One region of the Streptomyces sp. NPDC006294 genome, then DNA from elsewhere that is predicted to be linked to it. Evidence: riboswitches for the same ligand, from Rfam matches in the RefSeq annotation. Region 1 holds a riboswitch; each other region holds the start of a gene.

The links. Region 1 has a riboswitch for cyclic di-AMP ahead of ACFYOP_RS31670 (M23 family metallopeptidase). Riboswitches for the same ligand answer to the same signal wherever they lie in the genome.
Positions count from the first base shown of each region.
Region 2: it holds a riboswitch for cyclic di-AMP, as region 1 does, so the genes downstream of both, ACFYOP_RS03715 (LysM peptidoglycan-binding domain-containing M23 family metallopeptidase) here and ACFYOP_RS31670 (M23 family metallopeptidase) in region 1, are expected to answer to the same signal.
Region 3: it holds a riboswitch for cyclic di-AMP, as region 1 does, so the genes downstream of both, ACFYOP_RS27265 (M23 family metallopeptidase) here and ACFYOP_RS31670 (M23 family metallopeptidase) in region 1, are expected to answer to the same signal.
Region 4: it holds a riboswitch for cyclic di-AMP, as region 1 does, so the genes downstream of both, ACFYOP_RS21740 (C40 family peptidase) here and ACFYOP_RS31670 (M23 family metallopeptidase) in region 1, are expected to answer to the same signal.

Region 1 covers NZ_JBIAHV010000024.1:69,054-74,023, forward strand. The annotation lists gene ACFYOP_RS31650 (globin domain-containing protein) at 1-622, shown strand, start outside; gene sigJ (RNA polymerase sigma factor SigJ) at 633-1,511, opposite strand; tRNA gene ACFYOP_RS31660 (tRNA-Met) at 1,683-1,756, shown strand; gene ACFYOP_RS31665 (PP2C family protein-serine/threonine phosphatase) at 1,971-3,116, shown strand; cyclic di-AMP (ydaO/yuaA leader) riboswitch at 3,425-3,580, shown strand; gene ACFYOP_RS31670 (M23 family metallopeptidase) at 3,591-4,634, shown strand; gene ACFYOP_RS31675 (PrsW family intramembrane metalloprotease) at 4,786-4,970, opposite strand, start outside.
Region 2 covers NZ_JBIAHV010000002.1:165,369-170,338, forward strand. The annotation lists gene ACFYOP_RS03705 (STM4011 family radical SAM protein) at 1-656, shown strand, start outside; gene ACFYOP_RS03710 (SGNH/GDSL hydrolase family protein) at 669-1,460, opposite strand; gene ACFYOP_RS03715 (LysM peptidoglycan-binding domain-containing M23 family metallopeptidase) at 1,632-2,570, opposite strand; cyclic di-AMP (ydaO/yuaA leader) riboswitch at 2,575-2,731, opposite strand; gene ACFYOP_RS03720 (alpha-galactosidase) at 3,059-4,970, opposite strand, start outside.
Region 3 covers NZ_JBIAHV010000017.1:75,725-80,694, reverse strand. The annotation lists gene ACFYOP_RS27275 (pitrilysin family protein) at 1-513, shown strand, start outside; gene ACFYOP_RS27270 (pitrilysin family protein) at 531-1,898, shown strand; cyclic di-AMP (ydaO/yuaA leader) riboswitch at 2,139-2,301, shown strand; gene ACFYOP_RS27265 (M23 family metallopeptidase) at 2,314-3,096, shown strand; gene ACFYOP_RS27260 (GntR family transcriptional regulator) at 3,332-4,009, shown strand; gene ACFYOP_RS27255 (HPr family phosphocarrier protein) at 4,212-4,493, opposite strand; gene ACFYOP_RS27250 (GNAT family N-acetyltransferase) at 4,660-4,970, shown strand, end outside.
Region 4 covers NZ_JBIAHV010000011.1:291,466-296,435, reverse strand. The annotation lists gene ACFYOP_RS21745 (LysE family translocator) at 118-747, shown strand; gene ACFYOP_RS21740 (C40 family peptidase) at 780-1,256, opposite strand; cyclic di-AMP (ydaO/yuaA leader) riboswitch at 1,260-1,422, opposite strand; partial or broken gene ACFYOP_RS21735 (hypothetical protein) at 1,759-2,073, opposite strand; partial or broken gene ACFYOP_RS21730 (ClpP family protease) at 2,081-2,500, opposite strand; gene ACFYOP_RS21725 (ABC transporter permease) at 2,585-3,574, opposite strand; gene ACFYOP_RS21720 (TetR/AcrR family transcriptional regulator) at 3,676-4,347, shown strand; gene ACFYOP_RS21715 (urease subunit gamma) at 4,495-4,797, shown strand; gene ACFYOP_RS21710 (urease subunit beta) at 4,812-4,970, shown strand, end outside.

The DNA of each region.
Region 1 (4,970 bases):
CGTCAGCGTCCGGGCCGAACTGCCGGACGGGGCGCGACAGATACGTCAGTACAGCCTCTCCTCCGCCCCCGGCCGCCCGCACTGGCGGATCACCGTCAAGCGGGTACGGGACGGCCACGGCCCGCAGGGCGAGGTGTCCTCGTGGCTCCACGAAACCGCCCGGTCCGGCGATCTGTTGACCGTGTCCCTGCCGTTCGGCGACCTGGTTCCCGGCGAGGGCGACGGGCCGCTGCTCCTGGCGTCCGCCGGGATCGGCAGTACGCCGATGCTGGCCGTCCTCGACCACCTCGCCGCCACCGGGTCCACCCGCCCGGTCACCGTGGTCCACGCGGACCGCAGCGCCGCCGGCCACGCCCACCGCGAGGAGTTGCGCCGCCTCGTCGACGCGCACCCGGCCGCGTCGCTGCACCTCTGGTACGAGGAGCGGCGGGCGGGCGACGGCGCGGCGGCCGGGCAGGCCGACATCGGCGCGCTCGACCTGCCGGAGGGGCTCACGGCCTACCTGTGCGGCCCGCTGCCCTTCATGCGCGCGGTCCGCGGCGACCTGCTGCGCCGCGGTGTCCTGGCCGCGGACATCCACTACGAGGTGTTCGGGCCGGACCTCTGGCTCGGCCAGGAGTGACGCGGGGCCCTCACGCGCCCGTGACGGTGAGGTCCAGGCGGTCCAGCCGTTCCGGGTCGGTGAGGATGTCGATCTCCGCGATCCGTCCGTCGGTGACCGTGAAGGCCATGACCGCCAGGCGCCGCCCGCCCGCCATCTCGACGACCCCGGCCGCTCCGTTGACCAGGGCCGGCCGGGCCACCTCCGCGAGGCGCGCGTAGGTGATCGCCTGGCCGGCGACGGCCGCCGCGCCCCGTACGACCGAACCGGGACGCAGCGCACCGCTGTCGGAACGTACGACGACGTCCGGGGCGAGCACCGCGACGAGCGCCTCGAAGTCGCCGCCGCGCGCCGCCGCGAGAAAGGCGTCGACGGCGACACGCTGCCGGGCGAGGTCGGCGTCCGGGACGGGGGCGGAGCCCTGGACGCGGCGCCGGGCACGGCTCGCGAGCTGGCGGGTGGCCGCCGGGGTGCGCCCGACGACGGGCGCGATCTCGTCGAAGGGCACCCCGAACATGTCGTGCAGCACGAACGCCAGCCGCTCCGCGGGGCCCAGCGTCTCGAGTACGACGAGGAGCGCGAGGCCGACCGAGTCGGCGAGCAGTGCCCGGTGCTCCGGGTCGACGGTGTCCGCGCTGCTCACGATCGGTTCGGGCAGGCGCACGTCCATCGGTTCCTCGCGCCGGGACGTACGCGAGCGCAGCATGTCCAGGCAGACCCGCCCCACCACGGTCGTGAGCCAGCCGCCCAGGTTGTCGATCCCGTCGGAGTCGCTGCGGCTGAGCCGGAGCCACGCCTCCTGGACGGCGTCGTCCGCCTCGCTCAGCGAACCGAGCATCCGGTAGGCCACCGCGCGCAGTTGCCCGCGATGTGCCTCGAAGCGCTCGGCCAGGAAGTCGTGGTCGTCCATCGTCGTTCCGTCCCCTCGTCGTGCCCCGATGATCGGGTTGCCCGTATGTCTGTCGATCCGGTCCCCCGTATGTCTGACGTACGGCGGCGGGCCGATGTGACGGCGTCCGGGAGGGCTCGTGGAAAGGGTGGAGTTGATCTTGCTCGGGATGCCGTAAGGTTGTGTTCACGACGCGGGGTGGAGCAGCTCGGTAGCTCGCTGGGCTCATAACCCAGAGGTCGCAGGTTCAAATCCTGTCCCCGCTACTGATGGCACCGGCCCGGTGGTCGATCCTGGAGATCGACCACCGGGCCGGTGGCTTTTCCCCGGTCACCGGCTCTCCTCCACGGTGGTCGCTCCGACCGTCCCGGCATTCGCCCGGTTGGACGACGGGAAGTAGCTGCGCGGCGTGTCGACGCTCAGCCTGAGGAGGGCGCGGTACTGTCCGCAGCCGTCAGCGGACCCGGCAGGAGACCACCTTTGGGACAGCAGCGGCGAGCACAGGGCGGCGTGCGACGGGCTCCGTGGTTCGTTCGGGTCCTGCCCGTCGCGATGATCGTCGCGGGAGTGGTCTTCGACCTGCTGACACCTCCTCGTTTCACCCCCGTGCCGTTCTTCGCCGCCGCTCCCCTCCTCGCCGCCCCGCTCGTCACGTTCGTCATGACCCTGCTCATGGGGGTCGCCGCGATCATGGGCGTGAGTGGCATGCACGTGGTGAACGGGACCGCCGCCCAGATCACCGCGGTCACCGAGACCAGCACGGTGTTCACCGTCGCCGCTCTCGCTCTGCTCATCAACAGGGTCGTCCAGCGCAGGGGCGAACAGCTGGCGTCGGCCCGGGTGATCGCGGAGACCGCGCAGCGCGCCGTGCTGCCAGCGCCGGCCGAGCGGATCGGCGGCCTGCACATCGCCGCCCGGTACGAGGCGGCGCAGGAGGGCGCGTTCATCGGCGGTGACCTCTTCGCCGTGCAGGACACCCCGTACGGCGTGCGCCTGATCGTCGGCGACGTCCGCGGCAAGGGGCTGGGGGCGGTGGGGACCGTGGCCGTGATCATCGGCGCGTTCCGGGAGGCCGCCGAGCAGGAGCGCTCGCTCGAGGGTGTGGGGCAGCGGCTGGAGCGTGCGCTCAAGCGGGAGGGCACCCGGCGGGAGAGCCTGGACGCGGTGGAGGGCTTCACCACCGCAGTGCTGGGCGAAATCCCGCGCGGACGTGCGGTGGTGCGGCTGGTGAACCGGGGGCACCCCGAGCCACTGGTGCTGCACGCCGACGGCGCGCTGGATGTGCTCCAGCCGCAGCAGGCGGCGCTGCCGCTCGGGATGGGCCTGGGGGAGTGGCCGGACCGTGCGGAGGAGTTCCCGCTGCCCGACGGGGCGACGCTGCTGCTCTACACGGACGGCGTCACGGAGGCGCGTGACGACCGCGGTGTCTTCTACGATCCGGTCGAACGGCTCGGCGGGCGGCTCTTCCCCGGGCCCGGGGATCTGCTGGACGCGATCGTCGACGACGTGCGTTGGTACACCGGCGGTGGGTCGAACGACGACATGGCACTCCTGGCCGTCGGCCGCCCGGCGCGGGGGCAGCCGGACCGGCGCAGGACGGTGCCGGTGGTACCGCCGGAGGCGTGATCCGGCGGCGAAAACGGATGATGCGGGTCCGCCCGGCCCGTGCCGTCCGAGGCGCGACCGGTCCACCGGCCGCGCGACCCTCACGGGCCGTAATCGAAGAACACCCCTCCGCATAACATTTGACGCAACATCAGAAAAAGGTCCGGGCCTGACGTTTGATCAAGTCGCCCGGTTCCGCCCGCTTCTGTCCGGTTAAGTCCCTGCCGGAATCGTTAATGATCAACCGGAACAGCTTGGAATCCGGCCCCGCAGTCTATTAACGTTCGATAACGCAGCGCGGTCGTCCCAGCCGGCGTCAGAGTCGGCACCGCGCGCACGCGCCGAATCCCGCAAGGGAACCGGGGAACCACCAATTGGGGTGAATCGGGCACCTCTTGCCGTGCAGTCCGCGGTCGAGGCGCCCGTAGGAGACCTTCCTGCTCCGAACCCGTCAGCTAACCCGGTAGGCGAGAAGGAAGGAAGGAGAACGCCTTCGTGGCGTCCAACATGCCTGCCCCAGAGGCCCGCTTCGCGTCCGAACACTCCGGTGGCGACGCACCCGAGCGGGCCTGGGAGGAATGGAATCCCACCGAGGAGTCCATCCGCCCGGTGCGCGGCCGGCACCGTGTCATCAAGCAGCGCGGCGGACTCGCCCGCAGCTCCACGGTGCTCGGCGTCGGTGTGATCGCCGCGGTCGGCGCCGGTGGCATAGCCACCGCGCAGGACAAGCCGGCCGTGTCCATCTCGCTCCCCGACGCCATCACGGACAACCTTCCCGACGCCAAGTCCCTGCCGGGCGTCGGCTCGTTCATCTCCGACGACTCCGATGCCGGCGACGAAGCCGACGCCGCCCCGCTGACCGCCGCCGCGGCGCCCGTGGCCGACGGCGACAGCGCCGCGCAGTCGGCGGGCGCCGGTGAGGCCCTGCGCGCCCGCATCCTTCAGCAGGCCGAGCAGCAGCAGGCCGTGGCGGACGCGGAGGCCAAGGCCGCCGCGGAGAAGCTCGCCGCGGAACAGGCCGCGGCCGCTGCGGCGAAGCAGCAGAGCGAGGCCGAGGCCAAGGCCGCGGAGGAGAAGCGCAAGGCGGAGGAGGCGGCCAGGGCCAAGGCGGAGGCCGAGCGTCTCGCCGAGCTCGCGAAGAGCTTCTCCCTGCCCACCTCCTCGTACACGATCACCTCCACCTACGGCGAGGCCGGCTCCATGTGGTCCTCCGGCCAGCACACCGGCCTGGACTTCGCCGCCCCGACCGGCACGCCGGTCAAGGCCGTCCACGGCGGTACGGTCAAGGCCGCCGGCTGGTCCGGCTCCTACGGCTACCGCATCGTCCTCGAACTGGACGACGGCACCGAGGTTCTGTACGCCCACCTGTCCTCGATGACGGCGAGCGCTGGCCAGACGGTCACCACCGGCGAGACGATCGGACGCGTCGGCGCCACCGGCAACGTCACCGGGCCCCACCTGCACCTCGAGGTGCATACCGCGGGCGGCTCCGGCATCGACCCGATGGCCTGGCTGCGCGACAAGGGCCTCACCATCTGATCCCTGCCCGGTACGGGACTCGCCGCACGCTCACCCGTGCGCACTCCGTGCCGGGCAGATCCATGTCTCCGGCAGCCTTGGCGTCACACCCCCCGACGCCAGGGCTGCCGGGCTGTGCCCGGAGCACCACCGCCGCCGGCCTCCGCGGCGGTCAGGAGCGGTACGGGTTGTAGCCGCCGTAGTCGCGGTACGGAGGCGGCGCCGGTGTCCGGCTCGTCGCCCGGTCCGCGTACGCCAGTGACGGGCTCGCCACCTGGCGCCGCTGCCAGAGGTGGTGCAGCAGCTCCTGCTCGCGTTCCGCGAAGTCGGGGTCCGCCGCGCCCCGGTGGGCCCGGC
Region 2 (4,970 bases), on a different contig from region 1:
TGACCGAGCTGTCGCAGCTGCCGCACATCCGCCGAGTGGCGATCCAGACCAATCTCAGCTGCCGCACCGACTGGGTGGCGGACGCGGACCCGGCGAAGCTCGCGCTGTGGTGCACCTACCACCCGGGACAGACCCCTTACGACCGGTTCATTGGCAAATGCCTGGATCTGACCCGGCGGGAAATCCGGTTCAGCGTCGGCATCGTCGGCTTCCCCGCCCATCTCGCGGAGGCGCGCCGGCTCCGCGCCGAGCTGCCGGCGCACGTCTACCTCTGGGTGAACGCGCCCGAGGGGCACGAACTCTCCGACGCCGAGGCCGACGCCTGGACGGAGCTGGACCCGCTCTTCCCCTACAGCCGCCGTCCGCACCGATCCGCCGGGCTGCCGTGCCGCACCGGCGAGTCGGTGGTCTCGGTGGACGGCGACGGGACGGTCCGCCGCTGCCACTTCGTGGCCGCCGAGCTGGGCAACCTCTACGACGGTTCGTACCGCCGGGCGCTGCGCCCCCGCGCCTGCCCGCTCGCCGTGTGCGACTGCCACATCGGCTACGTCCACCTGGAGACGCTGCCGCTGTACGACGTCTTCGCGGGCGGCGTCCTCGAACGGATCCCCGCCCCGGCCGTTCTCGAACGGATCCCCTCCCGGGCCCCCCGGTGACCCCCGCCGCCCTCAGAGCGGCAGCAGGTCCGGACGCTTGGCCTCGACGTGGTCGCCGGAGCTCTCGCCGCGCAGCCGCCGCCCGATCCAGGGCCCCAGGTAGTCGCGCGCCCACTGGATGTCGTCCCTGCGCACCTCCAGCGCGCCCCGCGGGGGCAGCGGCGGCCACGGCTGGTCGGGATCGGCGGGCACGTCGAGCCGGAGGACCTGCGCCGCGCGGAGCGCGACCCGGGTGTGCCCCTCGGGCGACAGGTGCAGCCGGTCGGCGTCCCAGGCCCGCCGGTCCTGGACGGACTTGAGCGACCACAGGTCCAGCACCGGGCAGTCGTACCGGTCGGCGATGGCCCGCACATGCGCGGTGTACGTGGCGATCTTGCCACGCAGATGGCGCAGCACGGGCACGTTCCGGGTGTCGAAGCCGGTCGTCACCATGACGGTGCCGACCGAGGCCGTGAGGTCGGCGACGGCCCGCTCGAAGCGTTCGGCCACGTCGTCCGGGTCGGAGCCGGGGCGGATGATGTCGTTGCCGCCGGCGCAGAAGGTGACGAGGTCGGGCGCGAGCTCCCGGGCCCTCGGCACCTGCTCGTCGACGATCTGGTCGAGGAGCCGCCCGCGCACGGCGAGGTTGGCGTAGCGGAAGGTGTGCTCCGGCCTGCGGTCGGCGAGCAGGACCGCGAAACGGTCCGCCCACCCGACGAAGCTGCCGTCGGGCCCCGGGTCGCCCACGCCCTCGGTGAAGCTGTCACCGATCGCCGCGTACGACCCGAATGCGCCACTGTTCTCTGTTCTCGAATCGTCTGCCACAAGGGCACATCATTCCTTTATGGATGTGACCTACGCGACCGTAAGGAAGGGTTGACGGGGGGTGATCTTTACCACCCGTCAGTTTTCGCCGGGCCGGAATACGCGGAAGTCCCCGCTCCGCCAGGACGGAACGGGGACTTCCGGGAATTGCCGGACGGTGGGCCGCACGGGTCAGAGGGAGACGCCGCGCTCCCGCAGGTAGGCCAGCGGGTCGATGTCCGAGCCGTAGGACGGGCCGGTGCGGACCTCGAAGTGCAGGTGCGGGCCGGAGGAGTTGCCGGTGGAGCCGGACAGGCCGATCTGCTGGCCGCCGCTCACGGACTGACCGCCGGAGACGGCCAGGGAGGAGAGGTGGGCGTACTGGGAGTAGGTGCCGTCCGTGTGCTGGATGACGACCTCGTTGCCGTACGCGCCGCTCCAGCCGGCCGAGACGACGGTGCCCGCGCCGACGGCCTTGACGGAGCTGCCGGTCGGGGCGGCGAAGTCGACGCCGGTGTGGTAACCGCTGGACCACATCGCGCCGGAGGCGCGGTACGGCGTGGTGACGGCCGCGTCGACCGGGGCGCTGAAGCCGGACGCGGACGCCGGGGCCGCGGCCTGCTTCTCGGGAGCCTGCTTCTCGGGCGCCTTCTTCTCCGGGGCCTGGGCCTGCGGAGCGGCGGCCCGCGAGTCGTCGCGCGACGGGCGCGGCTTGGACTCGGCGCGGGGCTCGGGGTCGTTCTTCGCCGTGGACTTGGCGCCGATCGTCAGCTCCAGACCCGGGTGGATCAGCGACGGGTCGGAGCCGATGGCGCGGCGGTTGTCGTTGAAGAGCTGCTTCCAGCCGCCGCGGATGCTCTGCTCCTCGGCGATCTTCGACAGGTAGTCGCCGGCGACGACGGTGTACGTCTTCGGGGCCTTCTTGGCGGCCGGCAGCGCCGACTCGGCGAGGGCCGGGGCGGCCTGCTGGGGCGCGGCGACCGGAGCCGCCGCCGGGGCGGCGGGGGCTGCCGTGGCGGTCGTGGCGCCGATCAGCGGGAGCGCGATGACGGCGCCGCCCGTGCCGGCGACGACGAAGCCGCGGGTGAACGGGTTGAACTTGGGACGACGGTGCTTACCCTTCGCGGGCATGGCGCATTCCTCTCCGGCGCCTACGAGGTGAGCTGTCGGGTTCGGGCTGGAGATGCCCGGTCGCACGGATTGTGCGATTTCACCCCAAGCCGTCCGGTTTTCCCGGAATCGGCGTACTACCTGGGTCCCCCGCTCCTGCCACACGTGGGTGGGTTCGAATTCCGGGCGGCGGCAGGATTAGGCGTTCCGTCCGGATTGAGCGTGACCGTAGGCGAGTCGGGCAGTCGTGGACAAGCGAGGATTTTCCACGATCAATGCGGAGCCCGATATCGCCGGGGAATTCCGGTCACCCTCCGTGGACGACACCCCTTCAATCGCCTTGCACGTTACGGAATTGACCCGCCGCCCCCGGCCACACAACGTCACGAATATGACGCTGCTCACCAGCCGGGGCCCATCTCCCCTGCTTACGGGGCACGTTATGCCGAAGCAGCCAATTCGGACAGAAGAAAGCATTTGGTGATCTAGTGCCGCACTACGACCGCGGTTCACGTCCGCCGGAGCCGGATCACGGTGGCGTCCAGATCACCCTTCAGTCCGGTGTGCAGTCCGTGGTGCAGCAGCACCGCCCCCCGATGAACCACTCCGGTGTCCCCGCACGCGTAGGCGGCGGCCGGGTCGAGGCCGCGCAGCCGGAGCGCCGGCGGCCGCTCGCCGTACCGCTGCGCCTCGAGCAGCGCGAGCACGACCGTCTCGTCGCCCCGGACGTACTGCACGGCGCTCAGCCCGCCCTCCGGGGCCCGCAGCCGGTACAGCTCCCCGTGCTGGACCAGCGGCCGGATCTCCTTGTAGAGCCGGATCCAGTCGGCCGCCTCCGACAGTTCCGCCTCGCTCCACCGTGTGAGGTCTCCCCCGACGCCCAGCACCCCGGCCATGGCGCTGACGAAGCGGAAGCGCAGACTGCTGTGGCGGCCGTTGAGCTGGACGTTGGGGCTGTCGGTCACCCAGGCCGCCATGACCCGGGCCGGGTGCAGCTGACTGAAGCCGTGCTGGACGGCGAGCCGGTCCAGCGGGTCGGTGTTGTCCGAGGTCCACACCTGGTCGGTGCGGCCGAGGACCCCGAGGTCGATCCGGCCGCCGCCGCCGGAGCAGGACTCGAAGGCGACGCCCGGGTGCGCGGCCCGCAGCCGGTCCAGCAGGGCGTAGAAGCCCTCGACGTGGCCGGTCCACAGCTTCTGCGGATACGGCTCCCCCGGCCAGCCCGCGTCGGTGAAGCAGCGGTTGAAGTCCCACTTCACATAGTCGACGGGCGCGCCGGACAGCAGGTCGTCCAGTTGCTTCCACAGATGCTCCCGGACGTCCTCGCGCGCGAGATTCAGCACGAGCTGGTTGCGGAATTCGGTGCGCGTCCGTCCCGGATGGTGCTGCACCCAGTCGGGGTGGGCGCGGTAGAGGTCGCTGTCCGCGTTGACCATCTCCGGCTCGACCCAGATCCCGAACCGCATACCGAGGCCGTGGACTTCGCGGGCGAGCGGCGCCAGTCCGCCGGGGAAGCGGTCCGGGTTCGGCGTCCAGTCACCGAGTCCGGCACGGTCGCTGGTGCGCCGCCCGAACCAGGCGTCGTCCACGACGAACAGCTCCACTCCGATGCCGGCGGCCCGCCGGGCGAGGGCCAGCTGCTGCTGCTCCGAGATGTCGAAGCCGGTGGCCTCCCAGGAGTTGTAAAGCACCGGACGCGCCTCCTGAGCGCCGGGGATCACATGGGCGAGCTGCCAGGCGTGCCACGCCCTGCTGGCACCGCCGAACCCGCCGTCGCTCCACAGCCCCGCGAAGACGGGCGAGGTGTAGGTCTGTCCCGGTGCGAGCCGCAGCAGCCCGGAGTCGTCGTGACCGGCCCCGCCGGTTATCTGTACGCCTTTGTCCGGGAGCTGCTGCACGGCGATCCGCCATGATCCGGACCAGCCGAGGGCGCAGCCGTACACCTCGCCGCGCTCCTCGGTGGCGCCTTCCGCGTCCAGGGCCACCCACGGCAGGTGCTGGTGACCGGTGTGGCCGCGCCGGCTGCCGATGATCTTCTCGCCGTAGGTGAGCTCGGAGCGGACCAGCCGGGACTCGGCGGCCCAGCGGCCGTGCAGCTGGGAGAGCCGCCATGCGTCCCGGTGCGGCAGGGTCCAGGCGGCGGCGTCGGCCCGGAGGAGTTCGAGGTCCGGGCCGGCGCCGTCGTGGGCGACGGTGGTCCAGCGTTCGATCACGTCGGAGTCGTCGCGCATCCGGTAGTGCAGGGTCAGGCCGAGGCCGACCTGTGCGTCGGCGAAGCGCAGCCGCAGCTCGTCGCCCTCCGCGGTCCAGCCGGTGAAGGCCCACTCGGTGCCGCGTACGGACTCGGTGCGGACCGACAGCGCGGGGCGGACGAACCGGGGGCCGCCCTCGACGGGGTACTCCTCGCGCCCGTCGAGCTGG
Region 3 (4,970 bases), on a different contig from region 1:
CTGGCGCTGACCGTCCTCGGCGGCGGGGAGTCCTCCCGGCTCCACAACCGCCTGGTGCGCCGCGACCGGACCGCCGTCGCGGCCGGGTTCGGCCTGCTGCGGCTGGCCGGCGCCCCGTCGATGGGCTGGCTGGACGTCAAGACCTCCGGCGGCGTCGAGGTCCCCGGGATCGAGTCGGCCGTCGACGAGGAGCTGGCGCGCTTCGCGGCCGAGGGTCCGACGGAGGAGGAGATGGAGCGGGCCCAGGCCCAGCTGGAGCGCGAGTGGCTGGACCGGCTCGGCACGGTGTCGGGCCGCGCCGACGAACTCTGCCGCTACGCGGTGCTGTTCGGCGACCCGCAGCTGGCGCTCAGCGCCGTCACGCGGGTGCTCGACATCACCGCGGAGGAGGTGCGGGCGGTCGCGAAGGAGCGCCTGCACCCCGAGAACAGGGCGGTGCTGGTCTACGAACCTGTCGCCGCGGAAGAGACCGAAGCGGCCGACGGACACGAGCACGAAGGGACGGACCAGTGAGCGACGCTGCCGTGACCATGGACTTCCACCCGCAGCCGGCTCCGGGCACCGCCCGGCCCTGGGCCTTCCCGGCCCCCGAGCGCGGCACGCTCGACAACGGCCTGACGGTGCTGCGCTGCCACCGGCCCGGCCAGCAGGTCGTGGCGGTCGAGGTCTGCCTCGATGCCCCGCTGGACGCCGAGCCCGAGGGCCTCGACGGCGTCGCCACGATCATGGCGCGCGCCTTGTCGGAGGGCACCGACCAGCACTCCGCGGAGGAGTTCGCCGCCGAACTGGAGCGCTGCGGCGCCACTCTGGACGCCCACGCCGACCACCCCGGCGTCCGGGTGTCGCTGGAGGTCCCGGTCTCCCGGCTCCCCAAGGCGCTGGGTCTGCTCGCCGAGGCGCTGCGGACCCCCGCCTTCGCGGAGAGCGAGGTCGAGCGGCTGGTCCGCAACCGCCTCGACGAGATCCCGCACGAGACGGCGAACCCGGGCCGCCGCGCCGCCAAGCAGCTCTCCAAGGAGCTCTTCCCGGCCGCGCTGCGCGTCTCGCGCCCCCGCCAGGGCACCGAGGAGACGGTGGCCCGGATCGACGCCGCGGCCGTGCGCGCCTTCTTCGAGGCCCATGTGCGCCCCGCGACGGCGACCGCCGTGATCGTCGGCGACCTCACCGGCGTCGACCTGGACGCCGTGCTCGGCGACTCGCTGGGCACCTGGACGGGCGACAAGGCCGCGCCGCACCCGGTGCCCGCGATCACCGCCGACGACACCGGCCGCGTGATCGTCGTGGACCGTCCCGGGGCCGTGCAGACCCAGGTGCTCATCGGCCGGGTCGGGGCGGACCGCCACGACCGCGTCTGGCCCGCCCAGGTGCTCGGCACGTACTGCCTCGGCGGCACCCTCACCTCCCGCCTCGACCGCGTGCTGCGCGAGGAGAAGGGCTACACCTACGGCGTACGGGCCTTCGGCCAGGTGCTGCTCTCCGCGCCGGACGGCTCGGGCGCGGCCATGCTCGCCATCAGCGGCTCCGTGGACACGCCCAACACCGGCCCCGCGCTGGAGGACCTGTGGAAGGTGCTCCGTACGCTCGCGGCCGAGGGCCTCACCGACGCCGAACGTGACGTCGCCGTGCAGAACCTGGTGGGCGTCGCCCCGCTGAAGTACGAGACGGCGGCCTCCGTCGCGGGCACCCTGGCCGACCAGGTCGAGCAGCACCTCCCGGACGACTACCAGGCCCAGTTGTACGTACGGCTGGCGGAGACCGGCACGGTGGAGGCGACCGCGGCCGTGGTCAACGCCTTCCCGGTGGACCGGCTGGTCACGGTGCTCGTCGGCGACGCGTCGCAGATCGCCGAGCCCGTCAAGGCGCTCGGCATCGGCGAAGTGACGGTTGTCACGGGCTGAACGGAAGCCGCCGATCGGGCAGAAGGCGGAAAGCGGCGGATCGCCTGTCAGGCGCGGACAAGTGGAACCCCGGCTTCGGAGCGTTTGCCGGGGTTCCGTCGTATGCCCGTTTTGCGGGAGAGGTTGTCTGTCTGCCCTGTGGCATGCGCTACAAAACGGGCTGTTGGTTTGGCGATTGACGGACGAGATGCCTAGCGTCGGTCCGGCTGTTCGTCTGAAGATCGTCGCGCCCGCGGCGTCGGGCAGTCATCGCCGAGTCCCCGTCAGGCGCGAGCCTGGGGAGCCGGGGACCCAATCAGTCCCTGGGGTGAATCGGACGCCTTCGCCCGAGCGGAGGCGCCCGTAGGAGACCTTCCTGCTCCGAACCCGTCAGCTAACCCGGTAGGCGAGAAGGAAGGAAAGGATCAGCCTCTCCATGGCGTTCACCCGTGCCACCGGGAAGCATCGTGCCCAGAGCCGCCTGACGCGCAGGAGCGCGAAACTGGCCGGCGCCGCCGCACTCGCCACCACCGGCGTCGTCGGAACCCTCGCCTCCCCGGCTCTCGCCGCAGACGCTGCCGCCCTCTCCGTCGAGGACACCGGCCTCACCCAGATCATCACCATGGGCTCGCTCGCCGACGAGATAGCCGACCAGGCCGCCGCGCAGAAGCAGGAGGCCGAGGAGGCCGCCGCCCAGGCCCGTGCGCGGGAGAAGGCCGCGGCGGAGGCCAAGCGCAAGGCGGAGGCGCGCGCCAAGGAGGCCCGCGAGGCCGAGGAGCGCGCCGCCCGTGAGGCCGAGCGCAGGCGGCTGAACTCCTTCCAGCTCCCCATCGCCGGCTCCTTCGTGACCACCGGCTACAAGACCGGCGGCGCCCTGTGGTCCTCCGGCTCCCACTCCGGCGTCGACTTCCGCGCCCCGTCCGGCAGTTCCGTCGTGGCCGTGGGCTCCGGCACCGTCGTCGAGGCCGGCTGGGACGGCGCGTACGGCAACAGCGTCGTGATCCGGATGAACGACGGCACCTACACGCAGTACGGCCACCTGTCGTCGATCGGCGTCTTCGCCGGCCAGCAGGTCACGCCCGGCCAGCAGATCGGCCTCTCCGGCTCGACCGGCAACTCGACAGGGCCGCACCTGCACTTCGAGGCGCGGACCACGGCCGAGTACGGCTCCGACATCGACCCGGTCGCCTATCTGCGCTCGCACGGCGTCGCCGTCTGACCCCGGCGCCCCCCCGTGCGGCCGGCCCGTCGCACCCGCTCGCAAGGCCCCCGGCCCCCCGCCGGGGGCCTTCGGCCTATTCCGTGCCGTTTCCGCCATTCCGTGATTGCCGTGCGTGCCAAGAGATTTCCATGGTTTTCCGGCCGCCGTCGGAAAACGGCGCACATTGCAATAGAGTCACGGGAAGACACGTCCAACGGCTGCGTTTCGCTCGGATCAAGGCGGAGGTTCGGTCATGCGTATTCCCGCGCACTCGGTATGCACGGCGATCCGCGACGACATCGTCTCCGGTGTCTTCGAACGCGGCAGCCGGCTCACCGAGGAGCAGCTCGCCCGCCGCTACGGGGTCTCCCGGGTCCCGGTGCGCGAGGCGCTGCGCACCCTGGAGTCGGAGGGGTTCGTCGTCACCCGGCGGCACGCGGGCGCGTGCGTCGCCGAGCCCACGGAGCAGGAGGCCGCCGACCTCCTCGAGGTCCGCATGCTGCTGGAGCCCCTGGGGGCGGCCCGCGCCGCGCAGCGCCGCACGGAGGCGCACCTGAAGGTGCTTCGCGGCCTGGTCAGGCTGGGGCAGGAGAGGGCGCGCCGGGGCCAGGGCGAGGATCTGCGCTCCCTCGGCAACTGGTTCCACGAGACGCTCGCCCAGTCCTGCGGCAGCCCGGGACTGACCGCGCTGCTCACCCAGCTGCGGCACAAGATCGCCTGGATGTACGCGGTGGAGCAGCCGGCCGCGCCGGTCGAGGCGTGGGCCGAGCGCGGCGCGATCGTCGACGCCGTGGCGCGCGGTGACGCCGAGCGGGCGCGGGCGCTGACGGCGCTGCACGCGGAGCGGTCCGCCGGGGCGCACCGGCTGCGGCGCACCGTGCGGGTGAGGACTTCGCAACATCCCGTAAACACCACGAGCGGCCGGAATTAACAGACGGCGTATACAAAAGTGGTGCGGTGCTGTTTCTTTTGTGGATTTCTTTTCCCGGCGGCGTCCGTGAATTCGTGGTGCTCGCGGAATGCGCGTGGGCGGTTCCGGGAAAGCGGTGGTCGGGGAATGCGGAACCGCGGTGCCCCCCGTATCGGGGCACCGCGGTCTGTCGTACTGGGGGCCGGCTCGGCTCAGAAGGGAGTCAGACGGTCTCGGGGAGCTCGTCGAGACCCTCGGCGACCAGCTTGGCCAGCCGGTCCAGGGCGGCCTCGGCGCCGTCCGCGTCGGAGGCGAGGACGATCTCCTCGCCGCCCTGCGCGCCCAGGCCGAGCACGGCGAGCATGGAGGCGGCGTTGACCGGGTTGCCGTCGGCCTTGGCGATCGTCACGGGGACGCCGGCAGCCGTCGCGGCACGGACGAAGATGGACGCGGGGCGGGCGTGAAGGCCCTCGGCCCAGCCGACATTGACGCGGCGCTCAGCCATGGTGTTGCCCTTCAAGTCTTAGCGGGTTGTCTAGACCAGTCTCTCATGTGTTCCGGCGTGCTCTCCGACCGGTCCGAGGCGGTGGCGGACCGCCCGTGCGGCCTCCTCAGACTGCCCGCCGGCAACCGGCGGCGCGACCGCTGGGCCGCGCCGTAGGCTTTGCACCATGCAGACCTCGCAGGAGCACGCCTACCCGGCTCACTGGGAAGCAGACGTGGTGCTGCGCGACGGCGGCACCGCCCGGATCAGGCCCATCACGACCGAGGACGCCGACCGGCTGGTCAGCTTCTACGAGCAGGTCTCCGACGAGTCGAAGTACTACCGCTTCTTCGCCCCCTACCCGCGGCTGTCCGCCAAGGACGTCCACCGTTTCACCCACCACGACTACGTGGACCGGGTCGGGCTCGCGGTCACGGTCGGCGGCGAGTTCATCGCCACCGTCCGTTACGACCGGATCAACGCGCAGGGCCGCCCCGC
Region 4 (4,970 bases), on a different contig from region 1:
TGACGACCAGCGACGTCTCATCATCCCAACTGAAAAGCGGAGGTTAAGCGTTGCTTCAGACCTGCCTGCAAGGATTGCACGTACTCGTTAAGGCCCCGGACGGTCCAGTCTGGGGCCATGGACGTACAGCTGATCGCCTTCCTCGGGGTCGCCGCGGGCATGGTCGCCATGCCCGGAGCGGACTTCACCGTCGTCGTACGCAACGCGATCACCTCGCGGCACGCCGGCGTCGCCTGCGCGGTGGGCGTCGCGGCCGGTCTGCTCGTCCACACGGCGCTGGCCGTCGCGGGGCTCGCGGCCCTCCTCGCGACGGTGCCCCTGCTGTACCGGACGCTGCAGATCGCCGGCGGCGCGTACGTGCTGTACCTGGGCGTCCGCGCGCTGCGGACCGCGCTCCGTGCGCGGCCGGACGCCCCCGAGCTCGAGGGCGCGACCGTGAGCGGCGTCGGACGGGGCCTGCGGCAGGGCTTCCTCACCAACGTGCTCAACCCGAAGGCGCCGGTGCTCTTTCTGAGCCTGCTTCCGCAGTTCGTTCCCGACGGCGCCGCGGTGCTGCCGCGCACCCTGCTGCTGGCGGGCATCGTCGTGCTGCTGGCGCTGATCTGGTTCCCGGTAGTGGCGCTGCTGGTCGACCGGCTCGGCCGGTGGCTGCGCAGGCCGCGCACCGCCCGCGCCGTCGAGGGCGCGTCCGGCGGTGCGCTGACCGTGCTCGGCGCGACGCTGCTGGTCCAGTCGACGGCGCACTGACAGCGCGCCACCGCGAGGGAACTGCCGGGGTGTCAGCGCACCCGGCCGTACTTGACGCTCCGCGTCCAGATCTTGGCCAGGCGGACCACGTCCCCGGTCTTCGGCGAGTGCCAGATCCTGCCGTTCCCGGCGTAGATCCCCACGTGGTACACGGCACCGCCGGAATGGAAGAACACCAGGTCACCGTGCCGGCGGTCGGAGGCGGAGATGTGCCGGGTCCGGTTGTACTGCTGCTGTGCGGTCCGGGGCAGTATCTTCCCGGCCTTCTGGTACGAGTAGAGCGTCAGCCCGGAGCAGTCGAAGCGGTTGGGGCCCGTGGCGCCGTACCGGTACGGCGATCCCTGCTTCGACGCCGCCACCTTGAGCGCCTTGCTCGCGTGGCTGCTGATCGCGTGGGCCGGCGTGGCGCCGCCCGGGGCGAGGAGTGTGCCGCCCACGGCGGCGATCGTCAGTGCCGATACGGCGCCCGCCCGGGAGAAGAGGAGCGGGAGATGAATCTGCGCAGTCATGCGCAACCCTTCGTCAGCCGCCTGTGAAGGGTGACCTGTCGGGTTCGGACCGGCGAAGACGCCCGGCCGCCGAAGCGGCTTCACCCCAAGGCGTGTCCGGGAGCCGGTCACGCCGTACTGCTCGGGTCCTCCACTCCTGCCGATGCACTTCCGTCGACCAGACGTCCGGCGCGGCGGCAGGACTCAGCGTCCGCCCGGACCGCCCCGTCGAGGTGACGGGGGCTTGTCGTCCCACGGATCGTTACCCACCCATGTCCGGTTTCCGAGTTGAAACGGCTTTTGTGAAGCTGATCACGACTGGCCCTTTCGGGTGGGCAGGACTGTCGGGCCGCTTTTCCCGTGACCCGGAAACATGGTCGTACCAGCGGCGAAGCAGTCGACTGCGCCAGATCGGTGGCCGCGTGGCGCAAGTCGCACGAGAGGCAACAACTTCGGCGAAGCTCCACCGAACGGGCGACGAATGCCGCTGGCCGGGCGGCGGTTGGCGGCAGCAGAGCGACCGTCAACTTCTCGAAACCGGCGGCACGGTCACCCGTTTCGCCCTGCGCTCACCGTCGGGTACGCGCAACGCCTCGGTGAGCGTGTGCGTGTGCGTGTACACCTCGCTCTCGCCCGTACGCGCATGAGCGTCAGGGCCTCCTTGAGTGCGCCCGCCCCCGCCCGACCAGCGCCTGCGCGGCGCGCAGGGCCGAGTAGGGGTGGGGGGAGCGGGCCGGGTTGTCCGGCCGACCAGGTCGAGGACTTCGAGGTAAAAGTCGACGAACTCGGCCTCGGCGCGCGTGAGAGCGGGCAGCGGTGGCAGTTCGGGCGGCAGCATGCCCGGCTCACCTCCCGGCGGGGGAGGGCGCGGCCGAGCTCCTGCGGGAGGCGATGACGTGATCGATCAGGCCGTACTCGCTGGCCGCCGACGCGTCGAACACCTTGTCCCGCTCCAGGTCGCCGGCGATACGCCCCGGAGTCTGTCCGGTGTGGCGCACGAGCATCCCGGCCAGTTGTTCGCGCAGCCGCAGCAACTCGGCGGCGTGGATCTCCAGATCGGACGGCTGTCCGCGCAACGGCTCCTGGTACGAGGGCTGCTGCATCACGACGCGGGCACCCGGCAGCGCCATCCGCTTCCCCGGCGCACCGGCGGCGAGCAGCGCGGTCGCGACCGAGGCGGCCCGGCCGAGGCGGGTGGTCGCCACGTCGCAGGTGATCACCTGCATCGTGTCGTAAACGGTGGCCATGGCGCTCAGCGATCCGCCGCGGCCAGGACTCTCCGCGACCGCACAGCAGAAGACCGCGCGTCCCCGTCCGCTACAGCGGGGACGCGCGGCCCGTTCGCGGGGTCAGGCGGCCGGGACGGCGGAGGGGCGGGGTGACGCACCCGCCGGGGCCGGGGCCGGGGAGCGGCGGTGGGCGACGAGTACCGCGGTCAGGCCCAGGGCCGCCCATACGGACAGCGTCAGCAGTGCCGCGGCCCCGCCGCTGCCGTCGAAGTACGCCACCGAGCGCATCAGTGTCGCGCCCGCGCCCGGCGGCAGCCACTGGCCGAGGTCCCCGACCGGCCCGGGGAGCAGTTCCGGTGCGGACGACGCGCCGGAGAACGGGTTGCCGAGCAGCACCATCACCAGGGCTCCGGCCCCGATGCCCGGCGTGCCGAGCAGGGCGGCCAGCCCGGCGACGGGTGCGCCGACCGCGGCGACCGTGAGGCTCAGCGCGCCCGCCTCCGCCCACCAGCCGCCGTCGAGCACGCCGAGCCAGCTGTGGGCGATCGCCGTGGCGGTGATGCCGACCAGGACGGCCGCGCCGGCGAGCGCACCGGCGGCCCGGGTGCCGCGCAGGCCCAGCAGGGTCACCAGCGCGCCGGCCGCGACGCCGCCGAGGACCAGCGGCAGGACGCTCGCGGGGAGCGCGCTGCCCCGCGGGTCGCCGGCCGGGAGGGGCGCGAGGTCCGTCACCCGCACCTCGGCGCCCGGCGGGGCCTGCGCCGTCACCGCCTGCTCCAGCAGCTGGGCGACGGCGGGGCCGCCTCCGGTGGCGATCAGCAGCTTCGGGCCCTCGGGCGCGGCGACCACGGCCCCGTATACGACCCGGTCCTCGATCGCGGTCCTGGCGGCGGCCTCGTCCTCGTAGCGGTGGACGTCGAAGGCGCCGCCGCGCTCTTCGAAGCGCTGCTCGAGCTGACCCGCGGCCGCGGTGGGGCCCGCGACGCCGATGGGCAGGTTGCGCGGCGCGGTCCTGGCGGCCGGCCAGGCGAAGGCCCACAGGGCCAGCGCCGCCACGACCGGGACCAGGACCATCACCGCGATCACGCGGCGGTGAGGTGCAGCGGACATGGGAACCCCCTGAAGAGAAGGATCGTTCGTTTTATCTTGTCGCCACTGTCCCGCCGCGATCCGAGCTTGTCAAGAATGAATGTTCGTTTTACTTTTGGCCCATGGCTCGCGTATCCCAGGAACACCTCGACGCACGTCGCCGCCAGATCCTCGACGGCGCCGCCCGCTGCGTCTCCCGCAACGGCTTCCACGCCACGTCCATGCAGGACATCCTCCGTGAGTCGGGACTGTCGGCCGGGGCGGTGTACCGGTACTTCCGCAGCAAGGAGGAGCTGATCGCGGCCATCGCCGACGAGGCGTTCGGCAGCATCCGCTCGGCCTTCGAGGAGGCGGCGCGGACCACACCGCCCCCCACGCCAGACGTGCTCCTCGGGCGGGTGCTGCGGCGGATGCTGATCGAGGAGGTGCCCGGCGGCGACCGGCAGGCATTCGCCCGGCTGATCGTCCAGGTGTGGACGGAGACCCTGCGCAACGAGCGGCTGGCCGCGGTCCTCGACGACGGCTACGGCCGGATGCGCGGCGCATGGGCGGACCTCGTCCGTGCCTACCGTTCGTCCGGGCAGATGGAGGCGGACGTCGACCCCGACCATGTGGCCCGCACCCTCATCGCGACCGCCCAGGGGTTCATCGCCCAGCAGGCTCTCTTCGGCAACGTGGAGGTCGAGGTGCTGGAGGACGGGCTGCGCGCGCTGATGTCGATGCGCGAGCCGCAGAGCCCGCAGCCGGAGACGCCGGGGGAGCCACAGACGCCGGGGGAGCGGAAGATCAGTTAACGCAACGGAAAAGTGCCGGAAAAAACCGCGTCCTAAGGTTCGACGCCTGGTCGTGGAACACCCGCGCGCGAGTCAACAGGCCGTTGAAGCGCGCTGCGGTCCATCGCGGCCGGCGATCAGTTGGCCGGACGACAGTGAGGTGGACGCGTGCGACTCTCCCCGCACGAGCAGGAGCGGTTGCTCATCCATGTGGCCGCCGACGTGGCGCAGAAGCGCAGGGCACGCGGTGTGAAGCTGAACCATCCGGAGGCCGTCGCCCTCATCACCGTGCACATCCTCGAAGGCGCCCGCGACGGCCGCAGCGTCAGCGAACTCATGGTGTCCGGACGGAAGGTGCTCACCCGGGACGACGTCATGGACGGCATCGCCGAGATGATCCATGACGTCCAGGTGGAGGCCACCTTCCCCGACGGAACCAAGCTCGTGACCGTTCACGAGCCGATCCTCTGAAGGGCGTGACGCGCATGATCCCCGGAGAGATCCTTTACGGCGACGGGCCGGTGGTCCTCAACGAGGGCCGCGAGACCACCCGCCTCACCGTCGTGAACGCCGCCGACCGCCCGGTCCAGGTCGGCTCCCACTACCACTTCGCCGAGGCCAACCCCGGTCTCGACTTCGACCGC